Regions from separate parts of the Halobacillus sp. BAB-2008 genome, predicted to be linked through region 1. Evidence: riboswitches for the same ligand, from Rfam matches in the RefSeq annotation. Region 1 holds a riboswitch; each other region holds the start of a gene.
The links. A riboswitch is a leader RNA that binds a small molecule or an ion and turns the genes downstream of it on or off. The one in region 1 is predicted to bind S-adenosylmethionine.

Region 1 (10,861 bases):
TGTCGGCTTCGTCATGATCCGAGGTTTTGAAGGAGCGGCGTACAGTCTGCTTGCCATCTTCTTGATGGGCTATGCCGTCGTCGCTTCGACCGTTGCCAGGAAGAGACGGCAGCTGCTTAAGGAGAAGGAATCAGGAGAGGCGTAATCTACGCCTCTCTTCTGCTTTTTGAAAAAAATATTTTCAGGTAAGAGGGACGGGCTCCGGGAAATGGGACGCTTTCCACGGGGCGGCCGGTGAGCCTCCTCATCGCTGCGCTCTTCCGGGGTCTCACCTCTTCCGCTAATCCCGTCGGAGTCTGCCCATTTCCCTCCGCCCTTCACGGCGAGCATCCTTTCTTCTGATACAAAAGTAAAAATGTGAGGAGATCCGGAACCTATTTTGTCATGGTTTCAGGAAGATACATAGCACCCTTTCTATGGGAAATGGTAGCACGATTCCAATTTTCGTCCCATGTGTTTTTTGCATGCACGGGACATGCTTTCTTTTCTTACTATATCGGAGAACGTATTTTTCCTTGGTCATGTGCGGACAGACGCCTTTCCTGCCGTTTTCCGATATGAAAAATTGTATATAATTGTTAGATAATAGTGACTTTTCGGTGTATAAAGCGGTATCATAGAGACAGGGTCATTAAATGACAGGAGAGGTGCGATTTTGTGACCTCGGCATCTTTTCTGCAAATTTCATGATATAAGGATGGTTAATATGAGCAGCAGAGAAACGAAAACAGACGTGATCTTGATAGGTGCTGGCATTATGAGTGCGACCCTCGGTTCACTCTTGAAAGAATTAGCCCCAAATTGGAACATTACCGTTTTTGAGAAGCTCGGAACGCCCGGAGAAGAAAGCTCGAATGAATGGAATAATGCAGGGACTGGCCATGCGGCTTTGTGTGAGTTGAATTACACGAAGGAAAAGGCGGATGGTTCGATCGATATGACGAAGGCTGTCTCGATCAATGAACAGTTTCAGGTGTCCAAACAGTTCTGGTCTCATTTGGTGAAGACCGGCCAGTTGAAGGACCCGGAACAGTTCATCCGGCCACTGCCCCACATGAGTCTCGTCTTCGGAGGAGAGAATGTCGACTTCCTGAAGAAGCGCTATGATGCGATGTCACAAAATCCTCTTTTCAAAGGGATGGAGTATTCGGAAGATCCAGAGCAGTTGAAAGAGTGGATTCCGCTCATCATGAACGACCGCCATACTCACGGACCGGTCGCGGCGACGAAGATGGATAGCGGTACCGACGTCAACTTCGGTTCCTTGACAAGGAAGCTGTTTCAGAATCTGGAGGCCAAAGGGGTGGAAGTGCAGCATCATCACCACGTCAAGGATTTATATCGGACGAACGACGGCCGCTGGGAATTGAAGATGTACGATGATAAGAACGATAAGCTGGAAACCCGGAAGGCGGATTTCGTATTCCTCGGTGCGGGTGGTGGAAGTCTCCATCTTCTGCAGAAGTCCGGCATCCCGGAAGGCAAAGGAATCGGTGGTTTCCCTGTCGGGGGGCAGTTCCTTGTCTGCAAGAATCCGGAGATTGTCGAACAGCATGAAGCGAAGGTGTACGGCAAAGCTCCTGTAGGTGCACCGCCGATGTCGGTGCCGCACTTGGATACCCGCTATATCGGCGATCAGAAGACGCTGTTGTTCGGTCCGTTCGCAGGGTTCTCGCCGAAGTTCCTGAAGACAGGTTCATTGATGGATTTGTTCACATCGATCAAACCGGGCAACATTTTGACGATGCTTGCAGCGGGAATGAAGGAAATGGCGCTGACGAAGTATTTGATTCAGCAGGTACTCCTGTCGAAGGAGCAGCGGATGGATGCTTTACGGGAGTTCATCCCGAATGCGAAGAGCTCCGACTGGGACCTCGTCGTTGCCGGCCAGCGTGTCCAGGTAATCAAGGATACGAAGGAAGGCGGCAAAGGAACGCTCCAGTTCGGGACGGAAGTCGTGAACAGTGCGGACGGTTCGATTGCGGCTTTGCTCGGGGCATCCCCGGGGGCGTCGACAGCCGTGCACGTCATGATCGATGTGCTGAACCGCTGCTTCCCTGACCATATCGATCAATGGAAGCCGAAGCTCGCCAAGATGATTCCATCCTACGGCGTATCGCTCGTCGATCACCCGCGGATGATCCAGGATATCCACCGTACGACAGATGAGGCGCTTGGTCTGGCAAAAAAGGAACTGATCTTTAGTTAGGGGTGTATAGAAAGAAGAAAAAATAAGAAGCATATCGTTTTCCAAAAGCAGTCGCCGATCGGGTCGGAGAAGGGGAAAGGTACCCCCTTTTCCCGCCGGCGGATGGAAACAAAGCTTCTTCCTGGACAAGCCTATCGCTGATAGGCTTTTTTCTTTTGTTCATAAAAAGCGACGGCTGCAGCGGCTCCGAGTCCGGCATTCGCTTTGATAAGTTCGATGTTAGCGGCGAGGCTTCTGCCTTCGGTGGCGCGGTTGACGTGATCCAGCAGGAACGGTGTGACGTCCTTGCCTGTGATGCTCTGCTGCTTCGCTTCAACGAGCGCCGCTTCGATAACGCCCGTCACGTAGGACGCATCAAGGGCGTGACCGGAAGGGATCGGGTTGGCGATGACGGCTCCTCCTTGAAGACCGAGCTCCCATTTCGTATGAAGGATGCGCCCGATTTCCTCTGCGTCATCGACGCGGAAATGGACGGCAAACTCGGATGTGCGCGTGAAGAAGGCAGGAAGGGAGTCGGTCTGATACCCCATCACTGGTACTCCTTTCGTTTCCAGATACTCGAGGGTCAGGCCGAGGTCGAGGATCGATTTCGCACCGGCACAGATGACTGCGACGTTCGTCCTGGCGAGCTCCTCCAGGTCTGCCGATATGTCCATCGTCGTTTCGGCCCCGCGGTGGACGCCGCCGATGCCGCCGGTCACGAACAGGCGGATGCCGGCGAGGTCGGCACAAATCATCGTTGCGGCTACCGTCGTCGCACCGGAGCGGCCGGTCGCAAGCAGATACGGGAGGTCTTTACGGGAAGCTTTGGTGATATCATCCCTTGAGGCGAGCGCTGTCAATTCTTCCGCTGTCAGTCCGATTTTGATCCGGCCGTCAAGGATGGCGATCGTCGCCGGGACGGCTCCGTTATCCCGGATGATCCGCTCGACTTCCTTCGCCGTTTCGATGTTTTCAGGATACGGCATACCGTGGGAGATGATGGTGGATTCGAGGGCGACGACAGGCTTTCCTGTTTCCAAAGCTTCGTTCACTTCTTGTGATAGGGAGAGATAGGGATTGAGATTCATAGGAACTCCTCCTGTTTTTTTAATAGATGGGTCGTCAAATCGGAATGGACGGTCGCTGTCGTCTGGACGCAGAGGGCGGCGCTCTTCAGTCCGGCATGGACGGCTTCGGACAGTGGACTGCCGTCGAGCCAGGCGTGCAGCACAGCAGCGGAGAATGCATCTCCGGCGCCGGTGACGTCTACGGTCGTGTCGAGGGCAGGGGCGGGATAGTGGCGGATGCTGCCGCCGCTTTCCCCGACCATGACACCCCGCTTGCCCCACGTCACCGTGACATAGCGGACACCGCAGGCGAGCCAGTGTTCAACGGCGTCTTTCCACTGGGCTTCGTTTTGAATGGGAATGTCGAAGTGTGCGGCGCTTTCTTCGACGTTCGTCATCAGCCACGTCAGGCCGCTGATATCCGAGGGCAGCCGCTTCATTTTCGGTATCGAGACGGTGATGAAGGCGACCGGCGTGTGGTCGGCGGCTGCTTCCTTAAGCAGGAAGGCGAGCGTCTCCTGCGGGCAGTTCAAATCGGCGATGACGCATTCGGCCTGCTTCCATTTCTTCTCGTGACGACGGATCTCCTCCGGAAGAACAGCGTCGTAAATAGCCATATCGGCGAAGGCCATCGTCATTTCTCCATGCTCGTCGAGGACAGCGGTGTACGTGCCTGTGTTCCGGTCCGGCAGATGGAGGACGCCGTCCATTATGATATACTCGGCAGAGGCGCGGGCGATGATTTCCCAGTCGGCATCTCTGCCGGCAGCAGTGATGAGTGTCGGCCGGTTTCCGAGGCGCCCGAGGTTTTCTGCGATGTTTCTGGCGACGCCGCCGGCGCTTGCGGTCGACCGCACCGGATTCGATGTCTTATAGTCGAAGCGCTCCAGGCAGTGATACTTGCGGTCGACGTTGGCGGCACCGATGCAGAGGACAGGACGGGAATGATTCAGGACATAGGCGCGGCCGAGCAGAATGTTTTTCTGTACAAGCTGGGAGATGACGTTGGCGACGGTGGACCGGGACAAGGCGAGGATTTGGGAGAGGTCGTGTTGGGAAATATACGGGTTATTTGCAATCTGTTCATAGACCTGACGTTCGCGGTCGGTCAGTTTGTTTGGTAACATAGACAGCCCTCCGGACAAATGTTTGATTCATGGAACATATGTTTAAAGTAGCTGAATTGGAAAAAGTTAGCAATAAAACAGAGACAGGTCGTACGTCCGACTTATCGACAAAATTTTCCGACAACGGGTTGCCAATCGTTTGGGAATTGCTGTATAGTGGGGCTAACAACTTCATAGATAAACGTTCTTATCGAGAAAGGTGGAGGGACTGGCCCTTTGAAGCCTTAGCAGCAGACTCCTGACGGGTACTGTGCTAATTCCAGAAGCGTACGTGCTTGCAGATGAGAAGAGGTTAGATACGCAGGTAATCCGCTCTTCTTATGGTGAGAAGTGTGGATTTTTTTAATTTCAACGGAAGAAGGATGATAGAGATGACGAATTCAACCATCAAACGAGCTCCATTCAAAGGCGATCATGTCGGGAGCTTCCTGAGACCCGAGCGTTTGAAGGAAGCGCGCCGGCAGAAAGCGGAGGAGACGATTTCCCAAGAAGAGCTGCGCCGGATCGAAGACGAAGAGATAACGAAGCTTGTCGCGAAACAGAAAGAGGCAGGACTTCCTGCCGTGACAGACGGGGATTTCCGTCGCAGCTGGTGGCACTTCGATTTCCTTGAAGGACTCGATGGAGTGGAAGGCTACGACAAGGAGAAGGGACTTCAGTTCGACGGGGTGGAGACGAAGGCGCGCGGTGTCAAAGTGACTGGAAAGGTCGGGTTCACGGATCATCCGGCGATCAGGGACTTCCGTTTCCTGAAAGAGATCGCCGGCGATTCCGTCGCAAAGCTGACGATTCCGAGCCCTAACATGCTGCTGTTCCGTGCCGACATCGACAGGGAGATCTACCCGACGGATGAAGCGCTGCTCGCGGATTTGGTGGATGCGTACCAAGGATTCATCCAGCGGATTTACGAAGAAGGGTGCCGCTACCTGCAGCTCGATGATACCGCCTGGGCAAGCTTTTTCTCGGAAAAAGGCAGAGAAGCGATTGCTGCGGAAGGCCGCGATCCGGAACGTGCCGCTACCCTGTGTGCCCGTTCGATCAACGAATCGATTGCAGAGCGTCCGGAAGACCTGTTGATCACGATGCACATCTGCCGCGGAAACTTCCGTTCGACCTTCATGACGACAGGGAGCTATGAAGCGCTGTCGGAGACGATCTTCGACGGTTTGGACGTCGACGGCTTGTTCCTGGAATTCGATGATGAACGCTCCGGCGGCTTCGAACCGCTCCGTCACGTCAACCGCCCGGATCTGTCGGTCGTCCTCGGCCTGATTACATCGAAGACCGGCGAACTGGAAGACCCGGACCGCATCAAAGCCCGGATCTTAGAGGCATCCGACTATGTGCCGATGTCCCAGCTCTGTCTCAGCCCGCAGTGCGGGTTCGCTTCGACGGAAGAGGGGAATGTGATTTCAGAGGAAGCACAGTGGGCGAAGATCCGCCACGTGCTTGAAATTGCAGAGGAAGTTTGGAGATAGATAGTATAGAAAAAGCGTCCGGCTTACGAGCCGGACGCTTTTTTGTTTGGAGAGCGGGCTCCGGTAAATGGGGACGCCCCGTCCTCTTCTAAGGGCTATTATTCAGCAGCCATCGCCTTCTTCCGCACCGCGAAAAAGGAATGGATGGCCGCTGCGACCGGGATGATGAGCGCAATGCCGATGCCGGCACAAAAGATCGCAATCATCTCTTCACTGAACACTTTGGAATTGACGATTTCGCCCAGCGAATAGTCCAAATCCTTGAACCAGATAAGCAGGGCAAGGTAGCCGCCGAAGAAGGCGAAGAACAGCGTGTTCGTATCCGTTCCGAGGATGTCGCGGCCGACGTTCATGCCGGAGACGAACAAGTCCTTCCTTGAGATCTCCGGATGGTGGTGCTGCACCTCACTCATCGATGACGTGATGGAAATCGCCACTTCCGTGATGGCGCCGATCGTCCCGATGATGATGACGGAGGCGGCGATTTTCACGAAATCAAGCCCGATGTATAACGAGTAGGGCGCGAGGCTGTCGGAATCTTCTTCACTGAACCCTTGGATCATTGACATATCTGTAATCAAATGGATGCCGACGAGCAAAATGGCGATCGTGACCATCGTAGCGAGAAACGCGGTGCCCGTCTTCAAATTCCAGTCGTTCACGTAAATCAGGTTGACGTAGCTGATGACCGCACAGGCGATGATGGTCACGATGATCGGATTGATGTGCGGATCGAGCATGAAAAACAGCGCGACGATGAGAATGACGAAGTTGAAGAATAACGAAGCGAACGATCGCACTCCTTTTTTTCCTCCGACGAGGACCATCAATAGGAATAATATGGCGGTTAAGGCGACTAGTACATTCATGATCTCTTCCTCTTTGCGTTAATGATGAACAGTGTAGTGTAGACACTGATCGGGATTGTCAGGACAATGCCAATGCCGCCGACAAGCGCCCGGGCTATTTCAAGCGACAGATTCATGGACAGCGTGAAGCCGAGCGGCGATGTATTCTTCAAGTAGAGAAGAATCGACGGGATCGAGCCGGCCGCATAGACGAAGAACAAGATGCTCGTCAGGGTCCCCATGACGTCCTTTCCGATGTCCATACCGGATTTCCGCAATGCCTTTCCTGTGATGGCGGCATCCTTCTCATAGAGTCCGAACAGTGACGAAGCGATCGTGATCGATACGTCCATCACGGCACCAAGCGAGCCGATGAACAGCCCGGCCATGAATACTTCCCTGTACGGACGGGTCAAATACTGCATTTCCTCATAGCGGAGGCCGTTCCCCTGCAGGGCCTGGATGACGAAATAGGCGATCGCTAAAGAAACGGAAATGCCGATCAGCGTAGATAGAATGGCAGCATACGTCTTCTGATTGAATCCGTTTAAGAAAAGGAGTGAACAGATGCTGAACAAAATGACGAGCCCGCTGCAGATAAAGAGCAGGGTACCGTCGGAATTGGCGATATAAAGATCGAGCGCGAAGTACATCAAGGCTGCGTTGACGACGAGGCTGACAATCGAGAGTGCGCCGCGCTTTCTGCCGACAATCAGCAGTAGAAAAAGGAAGACCCAGGCGGCAGCGAGGACGTATTTGTCACGCTTTGCATCGATGATCGCACCGGTCAGTCCATCTTCCTGCAGCGAATCTTCATCGATGGAAACAAACACTTCATTCCCTTCCTCGTACTTTTGGTCGTATGCTTCCGAAGAAGAGTATTCGTTGCTCATGTCGATTTTTTTACCCTTATAGGGTCCGTTCAATATTTCCCCGGAAATGGTTTGTGTAGAAATGGTGTCTTTATTGTCGTGGATGTCTGTAACATTCTCCGTATCGACCGTCTTCGTATCGGTCACTTCTGCAATCGTGCGGCCGTAAAGTCCGGCATTATGGTTGACGAATACCATCGAAGCGATGCAGGTGATGGCGAGCAGGGTGATGACGATCCATTGGCGGTGGGTGATACGGGTAAGTATCTTTCCTGCCTTCATGTTTGAATAAGCCTCCATGCCAACCGTCCGGCGGTGCGGACAGTGGAAAACTGGGCTCTTGAAAGAGTCCGCTGAATAACGCGCTTATCATAGCAGATAACTCCCTCACCGTCAAAACTCTCCGTAGGTTAACTATATTTGCTTTAGCCACTTAAGTTTCCCGACAGCCTGTTAAGTTCTGACTTCGAAAAGAGGAAGTGATTTTCAGGTAGAGAGCGGGCTCCGGGGAATAGAGCGCTTTCCGGGGTCTTACCTGTGCCACCATTCCCACAGGAGTCTGCTCTATTCCCCTCCACCCTTTACCATACACGCCTTTCCTTTGATTTATTGATGCAGCCTGATTCATATTTCAAAGGGGGGAAGGCTTTACCTGTTCCTTAGAGTTTCGCGGCAGACTAAAAAAGCCTGTCTTCGAAAAGACAGGGCTTAAATTCCATCAGTTACGGATCAGGTGGTCGAACGCACCCAAGGCTGCATTCGCTCCATCTCCCATGGAAATGATGATTTGGTTGTACGGGCTGTCGGTACAGTCGCCGGCTGCGAACAGGCCGGGTACGCTCGTTGCGCCGCGTTTATCGACGACGATTTCGCCTGTGCGTGTTCGATCGACGAAGTCACCGAGCCACTCGGTATTCGGTACGAGACCGATTTGGACGAAGACACCATCAAGCTCGACATGCTTCTCTTCTTCGGTTTCACGATCGATGTACGTGAGACCATTCACATTATCAGAGCCGGTGATTTCCGTCGTCTGTGCATTTGTAAGGACGGTTACGTTCGGAAGGCTGTGCAGGCGTTCCTGCAGCACTTCATCTGCACGCAGTTCCGCGCCGAATTCAAGGACCGTGACGTGTTTCACGATACCGGCAAGGTCGATCGCCGCCTCGACACCGGAGTTTCCGCCGCCGATGACTGCTACGTCTTTGCCTTCGAACAACGGGCCGTCACAGTGTGGACAGTAAGCGACACCTTTGTTCTTGAATTCTTCTTCTCCCGGTACGCCGAGCTGACGCCAGCGGGCACCTGTGGAGATGATGACGGTTTTACTCTTCAGTACGCCGCCGTTCTCAAGCTCAAGTTCGAACAGATCGTTCTTCTCAAGCGAGCGGGCCTGCTGAAGGTTCATGACGTCGACCTCATAGTCCTTCACGTGTTCTTCCAGACTTGCAGCCAGTTTCGGGCCTTCGGTCTTCTTCACACTGATGAAGTTCTCGATGCTCATCGTATCCTGTACCTGTCCTCCGAAGCGTTCGGCAACGATTCCAGTACGGATTCCTTTACGGGCGGTATAAATCGCTGCAGATGCTCCTGCAGGGCCGCCGCCGACGACAAGGACTTCATACGGATCTTTGTTGTTGAACTCATCCGGGTCCGGACCGTCTCCGATCTGACTGACGATCTCTTCCAGGCTCATGCGTCCGCCGCCGAAGAATTCGCCGTTCAGATATACGGAAGGTACAGCCATGACGTTGTTGCTTTCTGCTTCTTCTTTAAAAGCGGCACCATCGATCATCGTGTGGGTGATGTTCGGATTGACGACACTCATCAAGTTAAGCGCTTGGACAACATCTGGACAATTATGGCATGTCAGGCTGACATACGTTTCGAAATGGTACGTTCCATTGATGTTTCTGATTTGTTCAAGGACGTTTTCGTCAGCTTTGGGAGCTCTTCCGCTCACTTGCAGCAAGGCAAGGACGAGGGAAGTGAATTCGTGTCCCAAAGGTACGCCGGCGAATGTGATGCCTGTTTCTTCGCCCGGACGGTTGACGCTGAAGCTTGGGGTGCGCTTCAGTTGTGCTGTTTCTGCAGTGATCCGAGGAGACATGGATACCAGCTCTTCTGTAAGAGCCAGCATCTCTTTCGATGTGTCATCCTCGCCTGCACTGATCTTCAGCACGACGTCCCCTTCCATCATCTGGAGGTACTGGTCTAGTTGTGCTTTGATTTGTGCATCAAGTGCCATAAGTCACTGTCACTCCTTAGATTTTACCTACTAGATCAAGGCTAGGTGTAAGTGTTTCAGATCCTTCTTCCCATTTAGCAGGGCATACTTCACCTGGGTTGTTGCGTACATATTGAGCTGCTTTGATTTTGTTTACAAGCGTGCTAGCGTCACGGCCGATTCCGCCTGCGTTCACTTCTACAGTTTGAACAACGCCGTCTGGATCGATGATGAACGTTCCGCGATCTGCAAGACCGGACTCTTCATCAAGGACGTCGAAGCCGCGGGTAATCGTCTGGGAAGGATCCCCGATCATGGTATAAGTGATTTTACCGATTTTTTCAGAGCTGTCGTGCCAGCCTTTGTGTACGAAGTGCGTATCTGTGGATACAGAGTAAACTTCTGCACCAAGTGCTTTAAGATCTTCGTATTGGTTCTGAAGGTCTTCCAATTCTGTAGGGCATACGAAAGAGAAGTCTGCAGGATAGAAGCAGACAACGCTCCATTGACCTTTGAATGTTTCGTTGCTTACGTCTACGAATTCACCGTTTTTGAATGCTTTTGCTTCGAATGGTTGTACTTCTTTACCGATTAGAGACATAGTTGAATTCCTCCTGAGTTATGGTTTTCTGCTTCAAAAAGCAGTAATTTATAATAATTCTAATACGACACCTATTATTAAATAAAACTCCATGTTTGTCAACCGCTGCGATAAATTGTCACATTTACGGATGTGTTACTAGTATATCCAATTTCATCGGATGAGAAACGGGCCGGTTAATTCTCAATCATTAGCATTCTATTGAAAAAGGGAATAGTTCGAATTGTAATTCATTTGTTAAATTATTGGAAATTGGTCAAAAAATTAGGGAAAACTGTTATGCTTAACGTATCTATACTGAATGATGCTGCAGCAATGCGTCGTTGATTACTTGGGGGTTTTGATAGTATGAAAGATTTAAGAGCGCCGGAAAAGCGGTTCCGGCCCGAAATTGAAGGTGTGCGGGCGGTCGCTGCACTTCTCGTCGCTATCTACCATATATGGCTCGGT
Region 2 (10,861 bases), on a different contig from region 1:
ATGACTTCTGCACTCTGCAGCACTTCCGCGACGATCAGTTGGTTATCATTAAAGAGGCGGCCTACTTCCGCCATTCCTTCCATCAAAGGCCCGTTAATTACATCCAGAGGCGTTGGATATTCAGCGAGTGCCAATTCCAGGTCTGGAATTAATCCCTCTTTCGTTCCTTCTACGACATAGTGCGCGAGTCGTTCTGCTAATGTCATCGTCGATGTCGGTACTTTATTTTCTTTTTTCTTCCCGCGGTAGAAGGCTGTGAATGCGGCGAGAGTCTGCTCGTTCGTCTGATAGAGAAGCTCATCTGCAAGCTTGATTTCCGCCTCATTGATGGAAGCGAACCTTTCCAGCTTTTCGGTATTCACGATCGCGTAATCCAGTCCTGCTTTTGTACAGTGGTATAAATAAACCGCGTTTAGGACTTCTCTTCCGACAGGAGGCAGACCGAAGGAGACATTACTTACGCCAAGGACGGTCTGACAAAGGGGTAGTTGTTCTTTGATCAGTCGTATGCCTTCTATGGTTGCCTCGGCAGAACCGATGTATTGTTCATCTCCTGTACCGACAGGGAAGACGAGCGGGTCGAAAATGATATCGCGCGGATCGATGGCATACTCTTTTACGAGGATGTCGTGCGAACGCTTAGCGATTTCCAGCTTTCTCTCCGCTGTAACAGCCATTCCGACTTCATCGATCGTTCCGACGACGAGAGCTGCACCGTACTGTTTGACAAGTGGGAGTACTTCTTTAAAGCGTTCTTCTCCGTCCTCCAGGTTGATTGAATTAATGATGACTTTCCCTTGGGAATATTTCAGTGCTTTTTCAATAACTTTAACATCGGTGGAGTCGATGACGAGTGGTACCTTTACTTTATTGACGACTTCCTTCATGAAGGCTTCCATATCTGTCACTTCATCGCGGTCCGGATCTGCGAGACAGATGTCGATGACCTGGGCACCTTTCTTAACCTGGGCACGGGCGATCTCGGACGCTTCTTCGAATTTTCCTTCTGCAATCAAACGTTTGAACTTACGGGAGCCGATAACGTTCGTCCGTTCTCCGACCAAGATGGGACGGTCGGCAGGGTCGTCATAAATCATCGGCTCTATTCCAGAGACGGCGTGCGGATGGGAATCCTTTCGTTCTCTCGGTTGATACGGTCGTACGGCATCGGCAATGGCCCGGATATGGTCCGGGGTTGTTCCGCAGCATCCGCCGACAAGGTTCAGCCAGCCTTTTTCGGCGAAACCAGCGACCTTTTGGGCGAGTGATTCAGGCGTTTCGTGATAATTCCCTTCTTCATCGGGAAGCCCTGCATTCGGATAACAGCTTACCGCAGAAGTAGCAAGATCAGACAGAGACCGCAGATGATCACGCATGAATTCCGGACCGGTCGCACAATTGAGTCCGACGACGACAGGGTTCATATGCTCAAGGGAGAGATAAAATGCCTCGATGCTCTGCCCGGCAAGGGTGGTTCCCATCGGTTCAATCGTTCCGGAAATCAGAAGAGGAAGCTTCGTATTCGTAGCTTCACTTGCTTTCGTTATACCGACGAATGCGGCTTTGACGTTGAGCATATCCTGAGACGTTTCTAAAAGCAGGAGGTCGACGCCGCCTTTGATAAGTCCTCGCGCCTGCTCCTCATATCCTTTGGCAAGCACATCGAAAGTAGTGCCTCCCGTGACGGAGAGTGTCTTCGTCGTGGGTCCCATTGCGCCTGCAACAAATCGGGGACTGGTTTCCGATGAGAAGCGGTCGACAGCTTTCCTCGCAATTTTTGCGGCGGCGATATTTATTTCTTCAGCCAGATGCCCCAGATCATACTCATCAAGAACGAGGTCAGTCGCTCCGAAAGTGTTCGTCTCGATGATATCGGCACCAGCCTCCAAGTATTGGGTGTGAATCTTCTCCAACAGATCAGGGTACGTCAAATTCAAGTATTCATTGCAGCCCTCGTAGGCCTCTCCGCCAAAGTCTTCTGCGGATAAATCAGCATCTTGAATCATTGTGCCCATGGCTCCATCAAGAATCAGGATGCGTTTCTCCAGCTGTCGTTCAAACCAAGTGGATGCCATCAGTAACCTTCCTTTCCCGTTGTGCGGTCTTTTCTTTAATGTAATTCGTTAATTCTACAGTCATTTCGTAGCGCAGAAATGGAGTAATTAAATAAATGCCGTTAAACAAATCCATAGCGGTGTCTATTAATGATTTTGCAATGCTGATGCCTTCGGCCTGAGCTTGTGTTTTGTCGGTTCCTGCTTGTTCCATTCTCGCAAGAATTTCAGGAGACAGCTGAATTCCAGGCACTTCATTATGGAGGAATTCTGCATTCCGTGCGCTTGTTAACGGCATGATACCGATGTAGATGGGAGCTTCAATATGTTTCGTTGCTTCGTAAACCTCTACGATCTGCTCATGATTGAATACAGGCTGGCTGATGAAGTAGTCTGCACCGTATTTCATTTTCTTTTCCATTCTTCCGACTGCCCTGTTCAAGTTCCGTACGTTCGGGTTGAAGGCTGCAGCGACAGAGAAGGAAGTACGTTCGCCCAGTGATTTTCCGGAAAAGGAGATCCCTTTGTTGAGCTGCTTGATGTAATGGATCAAGTCGAAGGACGATAAATCATAGACCGATGTTGCACCAGGGAAATCGCCGATTTTCGTAGGATCGCCTGTCACAGCAAGCAACTGCTGAATGCCGAGCGTATGCAGACCCATTAAGTGGGACTGGAGGCCGATCAGGTTCCGGTCCCGGCAGGCGATATGGACGAGCGGATCAACGCCGTACTTGGTTTTGATAATCGATGCCATCGTATCATTGCTGATCCTCGGTGATGCAAGGGAATTGTCAGCAAGCGTAATGGAGTCAACACCCGCATCCTGAAGCGCTTTTGCTCCTTCAAGGAACTTATCCGTGTTCAGTTTCTTAGGAGGATCGAGCTCGACAATGATGGACCTTCCTCTTTTGGCGCGTTCATGTAAATGCTCCAAGTTCTTTTCCGGTGAGGACAAGGATACACCGTTCCCTTGTTTAACAGGAACTTCCTTCTTTCGAATCGGCTCTTTCCCTTTTACTGCAGCTGCAATCGCCTCGATATGTTCAGGGGTTGTTCCGCAGCACCCTCCGATCAAACGGGCTCCTTGTTGGTAGAGGGACTTTGCGCTTTTCTCAAAGTAATTCGGATCGGTCGCATAGACCAATCTTCCATCCTGGAAAGCAGGGAGACTAGCGTTCGGGTAGGCGGACAGGACGGCCTTATCGGGAAGGGGAACGTCTTCCAAAGATTGAATCATGTGATAAGGACCGAGGCGGCAGTTCACCCCGATAATGTCAGCTCCCTGCTGTTCTAATTGCTGAAGGGCGTCGGATAAGGAGGTGCCTTCTTGGAGAACGCCGGCTTCATGCATGGACACCTGCGCAATAATAGGCAGATCGGTTTCTTTTCGTGCAATCTCCAGCACTGCCTTCAACTCTTCCAAGTCGTAATACGTCTCCAGGAGAAGGCCGTCCACTTCTTCAAACAATAAACAATAAAGCTGTTCGCGGAAGCTGCGTTTGATTTCTTCCAGGCTGAAGCTCTGCTTCTGGACACCACGTATTCCGCCGATCGTTCCGACCACATAGGTTCCTTCATGAGCCGCTTGTTTTGCAAGTCGTACGGCAGCAGTGTTAATCTCTTTTACTTGTTCCTGCAGCCCGTAGCGTGTCAGTTTAATATAGTTTGCTCCATAGGTATTTGTCTGAATAACATCTGCACCGGCATTCACATAGGCGCGGTGAACGTTTAGAACTTCTTCAGAATGAGAGAGGTTCAGTTCTTCGAAGCAGCGATCAATACCATAGGAGTAGAGGAGGGTGCCCATAGCACCATCACCGATCAATGTTTTGTTCTGTAATGCTTCACGTAAGTTCATGGCTCGGCCTCCCATTCGTAGTAAATGCATATGGTTGAATCTGTTTGAGTGCTTGATAGAAATCAGTCAGCAGCTCTTCCGGGTTTTCCAATCCGACGGATAGGCGGAGCAGTCCATCGGTGATGCCGCGCTTTTCCCGTTCTGCTTTCGGCATGGCAGCATGAGACATGCGTGCAGGATAGGAGAGAATTGATTCTACTGCTCCGAGACTCACCGCAAAGACAGGGATTTGTACCGCTTTGGTGAATTGTCGGACCGCATCTTCATCTCTTAATCGAAAAGAAAGTACCGCTCCCGCACCATCCGCTTGGTAGGAGTGGGTGGAACTGCCCGGATGACAGGAGAACCCTGGATAGTACACTTCTTCAATCAACGGATGCTTCTGCAGCTGCTCTGCAATTAGTTCCGCCGAGCGGGAAGACTGGGTGAGTCGTGTGTGCAGCGTCTTAAGGCCGCGAAGCACGAGCCAACAATCGTGTGCGCCCAAGATCGATCCGAATGAATTCTGCAAAAATCCTAAACGTTCAGCAATTTCAGGGCAGCCGGTAACAGCGAGACCAGCTACGACGTCACTGTGGCCTGCAATAAATTTTGTAGCGCTGTGAAGGACAAGATCGGCACCTAATTCTAACGGCCGCTGGAGGGCCGGTGTCATGAAGGTGTTGTCTACAAACGTCCAACATTCATTGGCTTTTGCGAGCTTCGTTACCGCCTGTATATCAGTGATCTTTAAGGTGGGATTGGATGGTGTCTCAATATAAAGAACCTTCGTGTTCGGTTGGATGGCTCGTGCCACTGCATCCAAGTCTGTCATATCGACAAATGTGTGATCGATCCCAAATCGATCGAGCACGTTGGTGACCATGCGGAACGTACCCCCGTACACATCTTCTGTAATGACGATGTGATCCCCTTGCGATAAAAGCATGAAAGAGGTGGAAATAGCGGCCATGCCGGATGCGAAGGCGAAGCCGTGGGTGCCGCTCTCCAGCCCGGCGATCGTGTCTTCCAAGGCTTTTCGTGTCGGATTGCCGGAACGACTGTAATCATAGTCGCCCGGTTGATCGAAATCCTGCTGGTGGAACGTGGATGCTTGGTTAATTGGAACACTGACGGCACCTGTCTGCGGATCAAATTTATAATCGCTGTGCAGTAGACGGGTTTGAATGGAATGGTCGGTCATTGTGCAATCTCCTCCTTCAGTAAGCTGCTCAAGGTCTGTTCCAAATCTTCCAGTAAATCATCGATGTGCTCAATTCCTACAGAGAACCGAAGCAGACGGTTGCATACTCCGTATCCCGTGCGGATTTCTTCCGGTATATCCGCATGCGTTTGTGTAGCCGGATACGTAATAAAGCTTTCAACCCCCCCGAGACTTTCTGCAAAACATATCAAGTTCAGGCTGCGCAGAAACGGGTCGATCCACTGCTCATGCTGCAGACGGAAAGAAATCATTCCGCCTCGCCCCGGATAGAAGACGTCTGTTACCGCAGGGTGCTCTTTTAAATAATCCACAACGGCTTTCGCGTTTGTTTCATGCTGCCTCATTCGCAGCGGAAGGGTCTTCATTCCGCGCATAAGCAGCCACGAATCAAGTGGGGAAAGGACGGCGCCGGATGTATTCTGATGGAACTCCAGCGTTTCGTTGACCTGTTTTCCTTTACTGACAAGAATACCTGCAAGTACGTCGTTGTGACCCGCAAGATATTTGGTTGCGCTGTGGATGACGACATCCGCCCCTTCTTCCAGCGGTTTTTGCAGGACGGGAGTATAGAGCGTGTTATCGACAAGCAAAAGCAGGTCGTGTGCTTTTGCCAGTTTAGATACCTCTCGGATATCTGTTGTATGCATTAGTGGATTTGTCGGTGTTTCAATGTAAATGGCTTTGGTCTGATCGTTGATGTAAGCAGTCAAATTATCCAGCTCTTTGCTGTCACAGTAGTGGAAATTCAGGCCGTAGCGTTCTTTCATATGCTCGAAGAGTCGGTATGTCCCGCCGTATAGATCTTCTGAAACGATAATTTCGTCCCCTTGCTTAAATAGAGAAAGGGCCGTTTGGATGGCAGCCATTCCGGAACTGAAGGCGAACCCGGCTTCGCCGCCTTCGATATCAGCAATGGACTTCTCCAGAGCCTGCCTGGTCGGGTTTCCTGTCCGGGTATAATCGAAGCCTGTGGATTCCCCTAAGCCGGGATGACGGTATGCGGTAGAGAAATAAACAGGGGGATTTATCGCGCCTGTGGGCTCTTCTTTCTGGTTTCCAGTTTGGACGAATTTAGTATCAGTGTGCGGACACATGTGAACATTCCTCATTTCTAGTAATCTTGTATATAAATAAAAAAAGCCTTCTTAGATAAGAAGACTTTGACGTTTCCGTTCTTCTTCTTATCTTCCAAGTTGAATAGACAACTTGCTGGAGTTAGCACCTTTCTGGTTAGACCAGGGGTTGCTGAGGCTTCACAGGGCCAGTCCCTCTGCCTCTCTTGATAAGAGATTCAATTGTATAAATGTAAATGTTGTTGACTACTTTACACTACTCAGAAACTTTTGACAATATACCTTGTAGAAATTTTTTACTTTTATCCGTATTTTTCTTGGTGTCTCCTTTTTTGCTTCAGATACTCTTCATCTTCACGCACCAGCTTCCATTTTTCTTCAAAGATGCGTGCCGATTCCGCTTTTTCTTCATCGATCTGCCGTTCGTTCACCTTACCGTCATCGCCGTACTTTTTTCCGCCTTTATAATTGGCGTATCGTCTGGAGCGTGTGTATCCCATCTGGAGGAATTTACGGGCCATATCCATACCTACAATATCTTCTGCTTTCTTATATTCAAGGAATTGCTCATATATCTTCTCGGAAGATTCTTTAGCAATTTCCGGTGTTTTGAATCGCCAATTCGGCAGGATCTCACTCTTGTAAGGCTCGACAAGGAGGACCCCCTGCTCTCCTTTACCGACCCGGTACTTTTCCGGGTTTTCTTTGAAATTGATATGGTCGAAATCAAGATCGTAGTCAAACGCCATTATGTTCCTCCTCTGCATCTGTATTTTCCACCCCGAACATATTTAAGCCGAGATCTTTGGACAATTTTTTGATTAAGGCTCCGCCGGCTGTGCTGTTCCCCTTCTTATCAATGGCAGGCCCGACGACACCGATTCCCATCCGGCCGGGGACGGAACCGATGATGCTGCCGGATACACCGCTTTTGCAGGGGAACCCTGCTTCTACTGCATAGTGGCCGGATGAATTGTACATGCCGGAAGTCATCATGATCGCCTTCACAGTCCGAAGATGGTGGGGTGGGATCAGCCGCTCTCCGCTTGCGGGGTCTTCGCCGCCTTTTGCCAGAAAGAGTCCTACCTTCGCGAAGTCTGTACAGCACATCATGACTGCATTCATTCGGAAGTAAAGGTCGAGTGCTTCTTCTACATCTGTCACGAGTGTCCCGTTGCTTTGCATAAAGTATGCGAGAGATCGGTTTCTTGCTCCGTTGCCTATTTCTGCTTCGTAGACTTCTTCACTCATCTCCAGCTGATCATTACTTGTGATGCGGCGAAGGAAAGTAAGGTACCGGTCGAAGCGGGTTTCCGTATTCTGCCCCTTAATGAGAGAGGCGACAGCAATAGCTCCTGCGTTGATCATTGGATTAAACGGTTTGTGGTTCACATGTGATTCCAGTTGACTGATCGAGTTGAAGAAATCACCCATCGGTTCCATTCCTACGGTTTGGAAGACGCGGTCTTTCCCGAAATCCTGGAGGGCAAGCATGAGGCCGATGATTTTGGAAGTGCTCTGCATAGGAATGTGCTGATTGTCTCCACCGGCGGAATAGGACTCCCCGTGTGTTGTGAGGATGGAAACACTTAAGTGATCTTTGATTGTTTCATCGAAATGAGGAATGGTCATATTGACATTTCCATGGGAAGCGTACGGTTTGCTGTCTTCGATTGCTTCCTCTAAGTATTGATTGGTCAACTTCTTCATAGTTTCACCTCTCTTTGTCTCTATGTACCCCGTACGGTCCTAAGGATAACGATATAAAAAAGAACGGCAGCTTAAGCTGCCGCTCTTCTATTCCTGTTTCAAGTAACGGCGGTCTTTCAGGAACAAGCGCCAGAACAGGATGAAAGCAGGAATCAGAATTCCGAATCCAATACCGTAGACGACAAGCATCTGATAAAAGATGTCCGGATTTGTGAATCCTTCTTCTATAGTCAAATCAGGATAAATCAGATAGGGGAGGTGCGCATTGCCATAGGCATAGATAGCGATGCCGTATTGAATGATGATCGCAAGGACGGCAAGTCGTGATAGTCCACGCTGTCCATTCTTCCGGCGGATGAACAAAAATGTATAGCCGATCAGGAAGAAAAGAACAGATAATCCGAACGTAAACCAGTTCGCCTGGATATTGTCAACGATCCATGCCGCCTCTTCCGGGAAGGTACCGATGGTCAACATGGCCACGGCAATACTGACCGGTCCAAGCCAAATGGCATGCTTCCGGAACGTGTGATACGCCTTCCAATCGTCTGCCTCTTTTGCATAATCCATCAAGAAGACGGCCGAGATGAATAATTCCGTCGTCAACCCGAAAGCGATATGCATATATAAAGTAGGGTGGGACAGAAGCTCTCCATAATGGAGGCGGGGGTAATCATTATCGAAGTCGATGAATCCTCCTAATGTGATAGGGAGGATACTGACGAGCAGCGCCGGAATGATCAACCCTGTGAATCCCGATGTGATACGAAGCGTATTCTTAAATCGATCGGTATGGTGCTGAAAAACCATGAACGTCGTTCGGATGGTCAAGAGCAAAATACCCAGAGCGACCGGGACGAGCAGAATACTTCCTAAGAGCGTCGTTGCAAATGGGAAGAAGGTTACAACGGAGACAACGAAAATGACGAGAAAAACGTTGGTTACTTCCCATGTCGGTGATAAGAACCGGTTGGCAATCTGAGAGGCGCCGGTTTGCCTGCTCTTACTGTAAATCATTCCCCAGAAACCGGCCCCGAAGTCGAGGGAACCCAGCATAGCGTAGACAAATAGTAAACTCCATAAGATAGTAACCGCCAATGTAGATGCTTCCATTACTCATCCCTCTCCTTTCTAAGTGGTTTCTGAAGGTTCCAGATCTTTGGTCACTGGATGCTTCTTGAAATAATAACGAAGGACGAAGCCGGTGACGAACAACAGGGTGATATAGAGCGTAATGAATAAATAGAACAGAAATCCGACACTGCTGGATTTTGTCGCCGCATCCCCGGTCCGGAGTACATCGGTAATGGTCCAAGGTTGTCTTCCTATACAGCTGAAGCACCAACCGCTTTCAATTGCAATCATCGCAAGGGGACCGCTTACGACGAACAAAGCGAGAAGCCAGCTCGGGAACTCCCGCTTGAGAACATGCTTCCAGAAAAGGGCGATCATCGCTACAAATATCAAGACGCTGCCGATTCCCACCATGACATTAAAAAGGATGTGGACGTATAAAGGGGGCCACAATTCTTCCGGCCATTCGTTCAATCCCATGACTTCCGTGTCAAATCGGTCTCCTGCAAGAAAACTTAGACCGCCGGGTATTTCAATGGCATATTTGACCCGCTCTTCAGCTGCCGATGTATATCCACCGATCGAAAGCGGTGCATAGCGGGTCGTTTCAAACAAACCTTCTGCTGCTGCAAGCTTGCGTGGATTATTTTCATATAATACTTGGGCTGTTTCGTGTCCGTTAATCGCTGTGGCGAGAGAAGTAAGAGCACCGAAGTAGATGGCGATCATCAGCGCTTTCTTATGGTATTTTCGTTCTTTTAATGAAATGTTTTTCCTCATGAGACGCAAAGCGGCAATGGAAGCTACTAAGAAAGCTACGGTCATATAAGCGGATAGGGTCGTGTGAATCGCGGTCACTCCGAAACTCGGATTGAAGAAGGCCGCCCATGTGTCCACATCCGTCACTTCGCCGTCCGGTGTAATACGGAAGCCGGCTGGAGTGTTCATCCACGCATGCACGTCTGTGATGAGAATCGCTGAAGCGGTCGCTCCAAGAGCTACGAATATAATACTGGTAAGTCTTAAGGAAGGCGGGAGTCTGTCCGCTGCATACAAATAGATCGACATGAATACTGCTTCAATAAGAAACGCAAAGATTTCCATTTGGAACGGCAAGGCAATTACCTGCCCGACAATCTCCATGAAATCAGGGAACAGCAAAGAAATCATGACACCGACAATTGTCCCGGAGGCGATGGAAACAGCGAGAAGAATCGCGAATCCTTTTGTCCACCTGCGTGCCATCAATGCGTAGTCAGAATCTTTCTTTATAAAGTAAAGCACTTCTGCGATGATGATCATGACTGGCAGCCCGACCCCGATCGTCGCATAGATGATGTGAAACCCAAGCGACGTTCCGAACAAGGCTCTGGCCATTACAACGACATCCATTCCAATCCCACCTCACTAGTCATCAATACTCCGCTTATTTTTCCTAGGAGGAGGAAGTTTATACACTGTCAGGAACTTTTTGCTCCGACAACCATCCATTCGTCAATGGAGAAAGAATCGACATGACCTTCCGATGTTTGGATGGAGAAGTACTGCTTAGTAGAGGCGGGGGCCGTCATCATATAAGCTTCTACCTGATTCTGAATGGAACGATCCGAACACGTTCGTTCCACCCAGTCACGGAAAGGAAGGTTTTTTTGTTTAAGGCTTTCTTTCTTAATGAGGAAGCCCTCATGAAGGAGCCATTGCTTCCACTCGGATATTTTCCAGGCCCGGACGTGGCTGTCATCTCTCCATTGTTCAAACGTATTATAGAAACGGTCAAGCTCTTCCTTATCCGGAGCCGTGTTATCGATCATCAGAAACGTACCGCCCGGCTTCAATACCCGATAACACTCTTTAATATAAGACAGCGGTTCAGGGAAGTGGTGGG
Region 3 (10,861 bases), on a different contig from region 1:
CCAGACGTCAGGCTTCCAGGGCGGTCGAGGAAGCGAAGAACGGCCATATGGGTCCTGTCCATTTGAATTTTCCGTTCCGAGAGCCGCTTATCCCTGATTTTCATCTGGAAGGCTGCTGGCGGGAAGAGGGCGTGACGGTTCCCCGAGCTTCTTATGGAAAGAGAATGCTGGATGCCTCGGTGGTCTGCCAATATTTGCAGACGTTTGCGGAGAAAGACTGTGGTCTGATTGTAGTGGGCCCACAGATGGACCCTGACCTGGCTGAGGCTGTGACGCGACTTGCATCCCGACTTGGTGTGCCGGTATTGGCAGATCCGCTCTCACAACTCCGTGCCGGAACGCATGACAAAAGAAATATTATGGAGAACTATGATAGTCTCCTGAAATCGGAAGCTCTCGGGGAAGAGGTCATTCCCGGCTATATTCTAAGGTTCGGTGCCATGCCGGTTTCCAAGGCTTACTTGAAATGGGTACAGAAATTCGGGGAGCAGGTAGAGCATTTCGTTGCTGATGAACACCCTAGTCATCGGGAGCCTGCCGGCATCGATGCTCATTACATTTGGGCGGATCCTGTGATGTTTTGTGAGCAGTTGGCGGATCATCTTCCGGAGGATAATGTCGAAACGGAATGGCTCTCCCGCTGGCAGGAAATGAATAATAGGGCGAAAGCCGAAATGCTTGTTCAGGAGGATGAAAGTCTCAACGAAGGCCATGCCGTCGTTTATCTGGCGGATTCCATTCCGAACCAGTCTAATCTTTTTATCGGAAACAGCATGCCGATCAGAGACGTAGACAGCTTCTTTATGTCCACACCAAAGCAGGTAAGGATGATGGCTAACAGAGGTGCGAACGGCATTGATGGTGTCATTTCTGCGGCTGCCGGCACGACCGTATCAGGGGAGAGAACGACGCTTCTGATTGGGGACGTCTCCTTCTTTCATGATATGAACGGTCTTTGGCTCGTTAAACACAAAAAACTCCCTCTTACGATTGTTGTGATCAACAACGATGGAGGAGGAATTTTTTCCTATCTGCCTCAGTCTAAACAACAGGATCACTTCGAGGAGTTGTTCGGCACTCCGCTGGGGCTTGATCTTTCGGCGGTCACTGCTTTGTACGATGGTAGACATCACGTTGTGGAAACATGGGATTCCTATCGTCATGCACTTGCCGAAAGCTACAAGAAGGAGGGTTTATCCGTTATTGAAGTGCGAACGGACAGAAGCACCCACGTTGATTTCCATAAAGAGAAGTGGGCGAAAGTCGAAGCCTCCATCTTATCCGGGGGGAGCAAGTGATGAGATACACCATTAACAGACGGTCCTATTGGGTGGAAGATAGCGGAACAGGCTTTCCTCTGGTTATGCTGCACGGATTCACGGGTAGTACACGAACGTTTGATGAAACGTGTGCTGCTTTGGACGGAGACTACCGGTTAATCAAGGTGGATCTGCCGGGGCATGGCCGGACCGGTCCGCTCGGAGTGGTCACGATGGAGCAATTCTGCCGGGACCTTGACGCTTTGTTCGACGCACTGGAGCTGGAGAGAGCGGCTGTTCTCGGATATTCGCTCGGAGGGAGGGCTGCGTTGTCTTTTGCAGCCCTTTATCCAGAACGGGTAGAGAAACTTCTGCTGGAGAGTGCTTCACCCGGGCTTGAAACGACGGAAGAGCAGCTGGCGAGACAGGCAAAGGATAAAACGTTGGCGGAAATGATAAGGGATAAAGGAATAGATGCATTCGTATCTTATTGGGAGAACATCCCTTTGTTCCGTACCCAGGACCGTCTTTCTCAACAGGCGAAGACGGCGATACGCGAAGAACGTCTTGCTCAGGATCCGGGGGGGCTCCGGGAATCTTTACTTGGTATGGGAACCGGTCATCAACCTTCCTGGTGGGAGCGTATGTCGGACCTTCAGATGGATGTGCAGCTTGTCGTTGGAGCGCTTGACGAGAAGTTTTGTCGAATAAATGATAGGATGGAAAAGCGTATTCCTGAAGCATCCTACATAGTGGTGGAAAAGGCTGGACATGCAATACACCTTGAGAAACCAAAAATTTTTGCTAAAATTGTAGATGGCTTCATGATAAAATGAGTGAGTAATGAAACCGTTTTTCATGAACGGAAAGTGTACTTTTAAGGAGGAATAAGTTATGTCTTTTGAATGGATTCAAGAGCGCGAATACGAAGATATCATGTATGAAACACTAGACGGAATTGCTAAAATCACGATCAACCGTCCGGAAGTGCGAAATGCGTTTCGTCCTCAAACGGTTAACGAATTGATTGATGCATTCTCACGTGCACGTGACAATTCCCGTGTCGGAGTTATCGTCCTTGCAGGTGCTGGAGACGATGCATTCTGTGCAGGTGGAGACCAGAAAGTCCGCGGTCACGGCGGCTATGTAGGGGATGATCAGATTCCACGCCTGAACGTCCTTGATCTCCAACGTTTGATCCGCGTCATTCCAAAGCCGGTAATCGCAATGGTTTCCGGTTATGCTATCGGCGGTGGACATGTGCTTCACGTTGTCTGTGACCTTACAATCGCAGCGGACAATGCGATTTTCGGACAAACAGGTCCAAAGGTTGGAAGTTTCGATGCTGGATATGGTGCAGGTCTGCTTGCGCGTATGGTAGGCCACAAGAAAGCGCGTGAAATTTGGTTCCTTTGCCGTCAATACAGTGCCAAGGAAGCGGAAGATATGGGACTGGTCAATACAGTGGTTCCATTAGAGGATCTTGAAGCTGAAACGGTACAATGGTGCCGTGAAATCCTTGAGAAATCACCGACGGCTCTTCGTTTCTTGAAAGCTTCTTTCAATGCAGATACAGATGGATTGGCAGGTCTGCAGCAAATGGGCGGAGACGCTACCCTGTTGTATTACACGACAGAGGAAGCGAAGGAAGGCCGCGATGCCTTCAAGGAGAAGAGAAAACCTGATTTCGATCAGTTCCCTCGTTTCCCTTGATCATCAACCATATGGTAAAGAAAGGGGCGTCCCGTTGTATCGGGGAGCCCCTTTTTTCAGTTTTAAAAAGGATGGAGCGAAGTAATGATGACGACGATCATACCTCACTGGTTAGATAAACAAGCAGAACTTAATCCAGATGGGAACGCTTTTGAAACACCAAACGGAGAAGGCTTGACGTTTCAGGAATTGAGAGAACGAAGCAGAAGCATGGCTTTCCGTATGAAAGCGGCAGGGGTGAAAGATGGAGACCATGTGGCGTTCCTTCACACTAATGATCTGCAGTATCCTGTCTTTATCCATGCAATCAGCTATATCGGTGCAGTTGTTGTGTTAATAAATACAAGACTGACTGCTCCAGAAATCCGTTACCAACTGGAAGATGCACATATTAATCACTTCTTCATCGGTGAAGAGTTTGAACAGACAGCCCGGACGTCTGTTCAAGGTCTTGATATTATCGTACACCGTTTGGGTTCGCTGCCGGTAGCGCAGACGACGTCAGGTTTGAAGGGAGATTTGAACTTCGAAGACGTGTACACAATGATGTACACATCCGGGACTACAGGGCGCCCGAAGGCGGTTATGCACACATACGGAAATCACTGGTACAGTGCTGTGGCGTCTTCATTGAATCTTGGACTCCATTCAGATGATAAATGGCTGACCTGTCTTCCGTTCTTCCATGTAGGCGGCTTCTCTCTTCTTATGAAAAGTGTTATTTACGGAATGCCGGTTTATTTGTTGAAGAAATTCGATGCATCTGTCGTGAATCGGGCTATCAAAGAAGACGGCGTTACTCACGCGTCGGTCGTTACTGTCATGCTGCAGCGGCTGTTGGAAGAAATGGGAGAGTCCCGCTATCCGTCCAGCTTCCGCTGTATGCTCCTTGGCGGTGGTCCTGTACCGGAGAGCATACTTCGAAAGTCAGAAGATCGGTACATTCCAGTTTTTCAAACGTATGGAATGACGGAAACCTCCTCACAAATCGCTACGCTAAGTCCGAAATCCGCCCTGGCAAAAATGGGTTCTGCCGGGAAAGCCCTGAGTATGGCCGATCTGGTCATAGATTCGCACCAGAATGGTGAAGTGGGGGAGATACTGGTAAAGGGCCCGATGGTTTCCAAAGGCTACTATAATAGGGACCGGAATGCAGAGACATACCTTCGGACAGGGGATCTCGGTTATAAGGATGATGACGGGTTTCTCTATGTGGTGGACCGCTTGAAAGACGTCATTATATCAGGTGGGGAGAATGTGTACCCCGCGGAAATCGAAAGCGTCCTAACATCTATTCCCGGGATAAAAGAAGCCGGCGTCACAGGACGACGGGATGATACGTGGGGAGAAGTTCCTGTCGCTTTCCTTGTTGGTGATAAAGCGACAGGAGACAAAGAAATCACGGATTATTGTCTGGAGCGTCTTGGGAAATTTAAAGTACCTGCACAGTTTTACTGGGTCGATGAACTTCCCAGAAACGCGTCGAATAAACTGCTTCGCCGAAAGTTATTATCTTTAGTGGAAGAAGGGAATGTATGATGAAGGTCGAAGCTGTACGTATCCGCACCATTGAGCTCCCGTTAAAGAAGCCTTTCATCACTCATCAGGCAAGCATCGATCGGAGGAAGCTTCTCATCGTAGAAGCGGAAGATCCGGAAGGAAGAATCGGCTACGGGGAGGTCACTGCCTTTGAGTCTCCTTTTTACACATCAGAGACGATCGTTACCGCTTTTCACGTACTGAAAGAGTTCCTGATACCTCTTCTATTTGGATTGGAAGAGCAGACACCTGCAGCCTTCGCCGAAGGTGTCCGACCCATTCAAGGCCACCCAATGGCGAAAGCAGGTCTTGAAGGAGCTTTGTGGGATCTTTACGGCAAGAAGGAAAATAAGAGTCTTAAGAAACTGCTCGGCGGCATTCGCGAAAGCGTCAAGGCTGGTGCTGTGCTGAGTCTGACGGATAATCTTCGGGAAGAAGTGGAGGCACTGAAGCTGGAGGGGTACGAAAGATACAAGTTAAAGGTGAGGAAAGGCTGCGAGAAAGAAACAATTGAAGCACTTAGAAAGATAGCGCCGGATCTTCCGGTAATGATTGATGCCAACGGTCAATATGGACCGGATGACTTTCACAGACTTCAAGAGATGGATGAATATGGTCTTATGATGATTGAGCAGCCGTTCCAACCCGCCGACTTCTTTTATCATAAAGAACTGCAGGCGACAATGCGGACACCCCTGTGTCTCGATGAATCAATCATGTCTTTTCATGATGCTGTCCAGAGTGTAGAGCTCGAGTCCTGCCGCATCGTGAATGTGAAAATAAGCAGGGTGGGCGGCTTGACCGAAGCAAAGGCAATCCATGATTTCTGCGAGCGTCGGGAAGTGCCTGTTTGGTGCGGGGGGATGGTCGAATCCGGTGTATCCAAAGCACACAACCTTGCACTTGCAACACTTCCTAATTTCACTATCCCGGGTGATTTATCGAGCTCCACACGGTATTTCGAAAGAGATATTGTGCAACCACCAATTATCATGGATCGGGGAGAAATCCGTGTGCCGGAGGGCCCTGGAATTGGAATAGACGTCGACAGGGAATACCTTGAATTCGTTACTAATCACTCTTATGAAGCTAAGGCAACTTAACCACCCCGGGGATTTTCGTAATAACTTCGTCCTTCTTCGACCACAATAAGAATATAAGGAGGGCGAAGGATGGACAGAAACAAGTATTATATCAATATTGGGACAAGGGAAATCTCCCTGAATCATGATGCGAACAACGATGATTTCATCATTTACGCGACAGAGGAAGAAGTGATCGGCCTTCGTGAAATTTTCGATGAAATCAATAATGCGGACAATCGGTCCTTCTATCGAGCGCATATCCCATTCATGCCTTACCATAAAGATGAGGATAATGATGAGACGGATGTGGACATGAAGAAGGCTTTCCAGCGCATTCATGAACTAGGTGATGATCAAACGAAAGATCACATCGTCCAGATGGGCGTGTTGGATCTTTGATGGAAAAAGCCCCTCCGTTAGACTGGAGCGGCTTTTTTTGTATGAAATCCTTTGTTTAGAGGAGTATTTCAAAAGGAATAATACAAATAGCAGCAGAGTATCGAAACGCACCGGTTTGTATTTATACATCCTTATGGTACGATTTATACAGGTACCATCAAGAACGTATAACTAGGATTAAAGGCAGTGGAGCAAACATGAAAACATTTTATGATTTTTACCAGAACCCTGTTCGACTATCATTTGAGGATCATCCGTTCTCTGCAACTCCGAAGCATGTTTGGGTCATTTGCCGTTATAAGGACCAATGGCTTTTGACGAGACATAAGGATCGAGGGTTCGAATTTCCCGGAGGAAAAGTCGAAGAGGGCGAAACAGCAGATCAGGCAGCTGTGCGGGAAGTTCAGGAAGAGACAGGTGCGAGAATTAAAGAGTTGACGTATATCGGTCAATACCATGTGGATGGTAAAGGTGGCACGGTCATAAAGAACGTATATTATGCCGTCATATCTGAACTGGCCGATCAGGAACACTATTTTGAAACACACGGCCCTGTCTTATTCCGACATCTCCCAAAGAACATGAGAGTGAATGAGCGCTTCAGCTTTATGATGAAGGATGAAGTCCTTCCGGAATGCATGAAACGTATTCAGCGTCATATCTGAAGAATAAATATCCCCCACGTGACCACGTGGGGGATATTTTATGATGTTCAGCTATGATAGGAAGGTCCTGCTTTCCTGATTGCTTCGCTCGCATAAGTGAATTTCTCAAAGTTCTTATGGAACTTTTCGGCAAGCGCTTTAGCGCTCAGGTCGTAGGCCTCTTTATCTGTCCATGTCTTACGAGGTGACAATACCTCATCAGGGACACCAGGGCAGTGGGTGGGAACGTGTAAACCGAAGAAAGGATCTTTATACGTCTCCGCTGAGCTTAATTCTCCTTCTAACGCAGCGTGAATCATAGCTCTTGTGTAGCTTAACTTGATCCGCTGTCCTTCCCCGTAAGACCCTCCGGACCATCCTGTATTCACTAGATAGACGTCGGTCTGGAATTGATCAATTTTCTCGCCAAGCATTTCTGCATACTTAGATGGAGCAAGCGGAAGGAATGGGGAGCCGAAGCAGGCGGAGAATGTCGCCTGCGGTTCTGTAATTCCCCTTTCTGTACCTGCGAGTTTGCTGGTATATCCGCTCAGGAAGTGGTACATTGCCTGTTCCTTCGTCAACTTACTGATCGGAGGGAGAACGCCTGTAGCATCAGCGGTCAAGAAAATGATCGCATTTGGATGACCAGCTACACTGGGCTGTACAGTGTTGGATATATGTTCAAGCGGATAAGCCGCACGAGTGTTTTCTGTCAAACTTGTGTCGTCATAATCCGGTTCATGTGAGTCTGCGCTTAGTATGACATTCTCCAGAACCGATCCAAAATGAATCGCATCGTAAATTTGTGGTTCCTTTTCTTTAGAAAGGTTGATACACTTGGCGTAGCAACCGCCTTCAATATTGAAGACGCCGTAGTTCGACCACGCATGCTCGTCATCCCCGATCAAACGGCGGGAAGGATCTGCAGAAAGGGTGGTCTTGCCCGTTCCGGATAACCCGAAGAAAAGAGCGACATCGCCTTCTTTACCAACGTTCGCTGAACAGTGCATCGGCAGGATGTTTTTCTCCGGAAGAATATAGTTCATGACGGAGAAAATCGATTTTTTGATTTCCCCGGCATACTCGGTTCCGCCAATTAAGACGATACGGTGTTTGAAGGAAATCATGATGAACGCTTCTGAATTTGTCCCGTCCACTTCAGGATCAGCCTTGAAGGTCGGAGCGGATATAACCGTGAATTCCGCTTCATGATCTGCCACCTCTTCCGTATTTGGACGAATGAACATCTGTTTAGCGAAAAGATTGTGCCACGCAAACTCTGTCACGACCTGGATGGGAAGACGATACCGTGTTTCTGCGCCGGCAAACCCTTTGAAAACAAAGAGTTCTTCCCGCTTCTTTAAATACGTAAGAACTTTGTGGTAAAGCTGAACGAAAGTACTCTCGTCAATCGGAGTATTGATTGTACCCCAATCCACTTTTTGTTCGGACGTGTCGTCTTTGACGATGAATTTGTCTTTTGGTGATCTGCCGGTGTAAGTACCAGTAGTCGCTTGAATTGCACCTTTTTCTGTTAATGTGCCTTCGTTGCGAGAGAGGATCTTCTCCACCAAGTGCGGAACGGAAAGTTGGTGATGGACATTTTCTTGAGCTAGTAATAGGTTAAGTTCAGACATTTGGTTAATGGTACTCATATAAGTCGACCCGCCTTTGTCAAATAATTTAATCATCCTTAAGATGGAATTAGTATAACACATTCATTTTTATAGTCCATACTATTTGGTGAAATTGTTTCCAATATTTTGTGAACAAATATTGGCTTCCTGTTAAAATCCGGATGGTTTATTTCTATCCTATGTTTTTTCCGGTGTGAACGTTTATAAATGGAAAGAAAAGGTGGTGGGTCCTTGGTTTTGTAAGGATCCCTAAAAACCGTACCTGGTCGGGGATACGGGTGGAATCTGATTGACATGTTACATGGTTTTCGATACGATAACGAAGAACGGAAACTCTCTTATCCAGAGTTGGTGGAGGGACAGGCCCTTTGAAACCCAGCAACCGTCATGAGAATGGCATGGTGCTAACCTGAAGCAGGAAGGAACGAATTCCTTCTTGGACGATAAGAGCGAAAGGAAGCAGCCCCTTTCCTCGACATTAGGAAGGGTTTTTTCTTTTTATGGAGAAATATCCGAGCCGGAGGTCATCCGGTATAGATTCCTATATAAAGCTCTAATGGTTGTGGATGAAGCATGAACGAAGGAAACGTTTTTTCGTTTCTGCACATACTGGTAAAGAGTTCCGTCTAATACTTTGTACTTACAGAAGGAGGAGTTTTTCAGAATGCCTGCCAATCGCCGGTTATTCACATCAGAGTCAGTTACAGAAGGTCACCCCGATAAAATATGTGACCAGATTTCTGATGCCATTTTAGACGAAATTTTAAAAAATGACCCGAATGCTCGGGTTGCATGTGAGACAACAGTGACCACGGGACTTGTGCTCGTCTCAGGAGAGATCAGTACAAATACTTATGTAGACATCCCATCCATCGTTCGTCAAACAATTAAAGATATTGGATATACTCGAGCCAAATACGGCTTCGATGCGGATACGTGTGCCGTTCTGACTGCCATCGATGAGCAGTCCCCTGATATTGCAGGCGGAGTGGATGAAGCATTGGAATCCCGCGAGGGCAAGATGAGCGACGATGAGATTGAAGCGATCGGAGCTGGAGATCAGGGCTTAATGTTCGGTTTTGCTAATAATGAAACGAAAGAACTAATGCCTCTTCCTATTTCACTGGCACATAAACTGTCCAAGCGTCTTTCGGATGTCCGTAAAGACGGCACGCTGGATTACCTGCGCCCGGACGGGAAGACACAAGTGACCATCGAGTACGATGAGCTGGATAAACCTGTCCGCGTAGATACCATTGTCATTTCTACACAGCACGCGGAAGAAATTACATTGGAGCAGATTAAGAAAGATCTGCGCGACCATGTGATCGGTCCTGTTGTACCGGCGGAGCTCATTGATGAGCAGACGAAATACTTCATCAATCCGACAGGTCGTTTCGTTATCGGCGGTCCTCAAGGGGATGCCGGCTTGACGGGAAGAAAAATCATTGTGGATACGTATGGCGGATATGCCCGTCACGGCGGAGGTGCTTTCAGCGGGAAAGACGCGACGAAAGTGGACCGCTCTGCTGCTTATGCAGCCCGCTATGTTGCGAAGAACATCGTAGCTGCCGGACTTGCAGACGCTGTGGAAGTGCAGCTTGCGTATGCAATAGGTGTAGCGCAGCCGGTTTCCATTGCCATCAACTCGAATGGTACTGGAAAAGTATCGGAAGAGAAGCTGGTAGAAGCTGTGCGTGATCTGTTCGATCTGCGCCCTGCCGGTATTATCAAGATGCTGGATCTGCGTCGACCTATCTACCGTGATACGGCTGCTTATGGTCATTTCGGCCGCACGGATATTGAGTTCCCTTGGGAGCGGACGGACAAAGCAGAACAATTAAAATCTCGTTTCAATTAAGGACAAAAAAGTACCCGCAAGGGTACTTTTTTGTTTTTAATCTTTTTCTTGCTGCTGTTTATAATAGTTTCCTTTCTCTATGTAAGTGGTTCTTATCCTTTCCAACTCTTGATAGTCATGCTCGTTCAGTTCCCGGACTACTTTCGCGGGCCGGCCGAAAGCGAGCGTCCTTGGAGGGATAACTTTTCCCGGCGGGACGAGACTGCCGGCGCCGATGAAAGCTTCTTCTCCAATTATCGCTCCATCGAGTATGAGGGATCCCATACCGATCAGCGCGTTTTTCTTAATGTGTGCGGAATGCAGGGTCACTTGATGACCGACCGTCACGCCATCTTCAAGGATGAGTGGTTGACCCGGGCTTTGATGAAGCATACTGAGATCCTGTACATTTGTATTCCTGCCGATATGTACCGGAGCTACATCCCCGCGGATGACGGTTTTAAACCAGATGCTTGCTCCTTCATCAATAAAAACATCTCCTGTAATAACGGCATCATCAGCGATGTAAGCCGTCGGGTGTATAGACGGGCGCTTTCCTTTATATTCGCAAATCATAGTAAACCCCCTTATAATATTAGTTAAGGATAGTATAGCAGATGGAACGGGGGATAGACTGTGAATAAAAAGCAATCTCCAGCATCAGACGGCACTATCATTATCGTCCACGGAGCATTTGAACATGGTGGAAGATATGAGCGGTTGGCGGATCGTCTTCATAAAG

Region 2: linked by a shared signal. The riboswitch ahead of D479_RS06195 (methionine biosynthesis PLP-dependent protein) and the one ahead of D479_RS04835 (5-methyltetrahydropteroyltriglutamate--homocysteine S-methyltransferase) in region 1 are both predicted to bind S-adenosylmethionine.
Region 3: linked by a shared signal. The riboswitch ahead of metK (methionine adenosyltransferase) and the one ahead of D479_RS04835 (5-methyltetrahydropteroyltriglutamate--homocysteine S-methyltransferase) in region 1 are both predicted to bind S-adenosylmethionine.

The regions. Positions count from the first base shown of each region.
Region 1 is NZ_ANPF01000017.1:4,597-15,457, reverse strand. It holds gene D479_RS04855 (YesK family protein) at 1-145, shown strand, start outside; gene D479_RS04850 (malate:quinone oxidoreductase) at 707-2,209, shown strand; gene D479_RS04845 (pseudouridine-5'-phosphate glycosidase) at 2,341-3,279, opposite strand; gene D479_RS04840 (PfkB family carbohydrate kinase) at 3,276-4,385, opposite strand; SAM riboswitch class I at 4,570-4,673, shown strand; gene D479_RS04835 (5-methyltetrahydropteroyltriglutamate--homocysteine S-methyltransferase) at 4,757-5,863, shown strand; gene D479_RS04830 (YibE/F family protein) at 5,962-6,732, opposite strand; gene D479_RS04825 (YibE/F family protein) at 6,729-7,865, opposite strand; gene ahpF (alkyl hydroperoxide reductase subunit F) at 8,302-9,831, opposite strand; gene ahpC (alkyl hydroperoxide reductase subunit C) at 9,848-10,411, opposite strand; gene D479_RS04810 (acyltransferase family protein) at 10,760-10,861, shown strand, end outside.
Region 2 is NZ_ANPF01000023.1:3,185-14,045, reverse strand. It holds gene metH (methionine synthase) at 1-2,075, opposite strand, end outside; gene D479_RS06205 (bifunctional homocysteine S-methyltransferase/methylenetetrahydrofolate reductase) at 2,056-3,915, opposite strand; gene metC (cystathionine beta-lyase) at 3,902-5,098, opposite strand; gene D479_RS06195 (methionine biosynthesis PLP-dependent protein) at 5,095-6,228, opposite strand; SAM riboswitch class I at 6,298-6,408, opposite strand; gene D479_RS06190 (DUF4385 domain-containing protein) at 6,495-6,941, opposite strand; gene glsA (glutaminase A) at 6,931-7,902, opposite strand; gene D479_RS06180 (cytochrome d ubiquinol oxidase subunit II) at 7,990-9,015, opposite strand; gene D479_RS06175 (cytochrome ubiquinol oxidase subunit I) at 9,034-10,368, opposite strand; gene D479_RS06170 (class I SAM-dependent methyltransferase) at 10,437-10,861, opposite strand, start outside.
Region 3 is NZ_ANPF01000052.1:20,149-31,009, forward strand. It holds gene menD (2-succinyl-5-enolpyruvyl-6-hydroxy-3-cyclohexene-1-carboxylic-acid synthase) at 1-1,298, shown strand, start outside; gene menH (2-succinyl-6-hydroxy-2,4-cyclohexadiene-1-carboxylate synthase) at 1,298-2,095, shown strand; gene menB (1,4-dihydroxy-2-naphthoyl-CoA synthase) at 2,154-2,972, shown strand; gene D479_RS12520 (o-succinylbenzoate--CoA ligase) at 3,057-4,511, shown strand; gene menC (o-succinylbenzoate synthase) at 4,508-5,614, shown strand; gene D479_RS12530 (hypothetical protein) at 5,684-5,995, shown strand; gene ytkD (RNA deprotection pyrophosphohydrolase) at 6,193-6,660, shown strand; gene pckA (phosphoenolpyruvate carboxykinase (ATP)) at 6,708-8,297, opposite strand; SAM riboswitch class I at 8,615-8,729, shown strand; gene metK (methionine adenosyltransferase) at 8,944-10,140, shown strand; gene D479_RS12550 (gamma carbonic anhydrase family protein) at 10,177-10,695, opposite strand; gene D479_RS12555 (alpha/beta hydrolase) at 10,756-10,861, shown strand, end outside.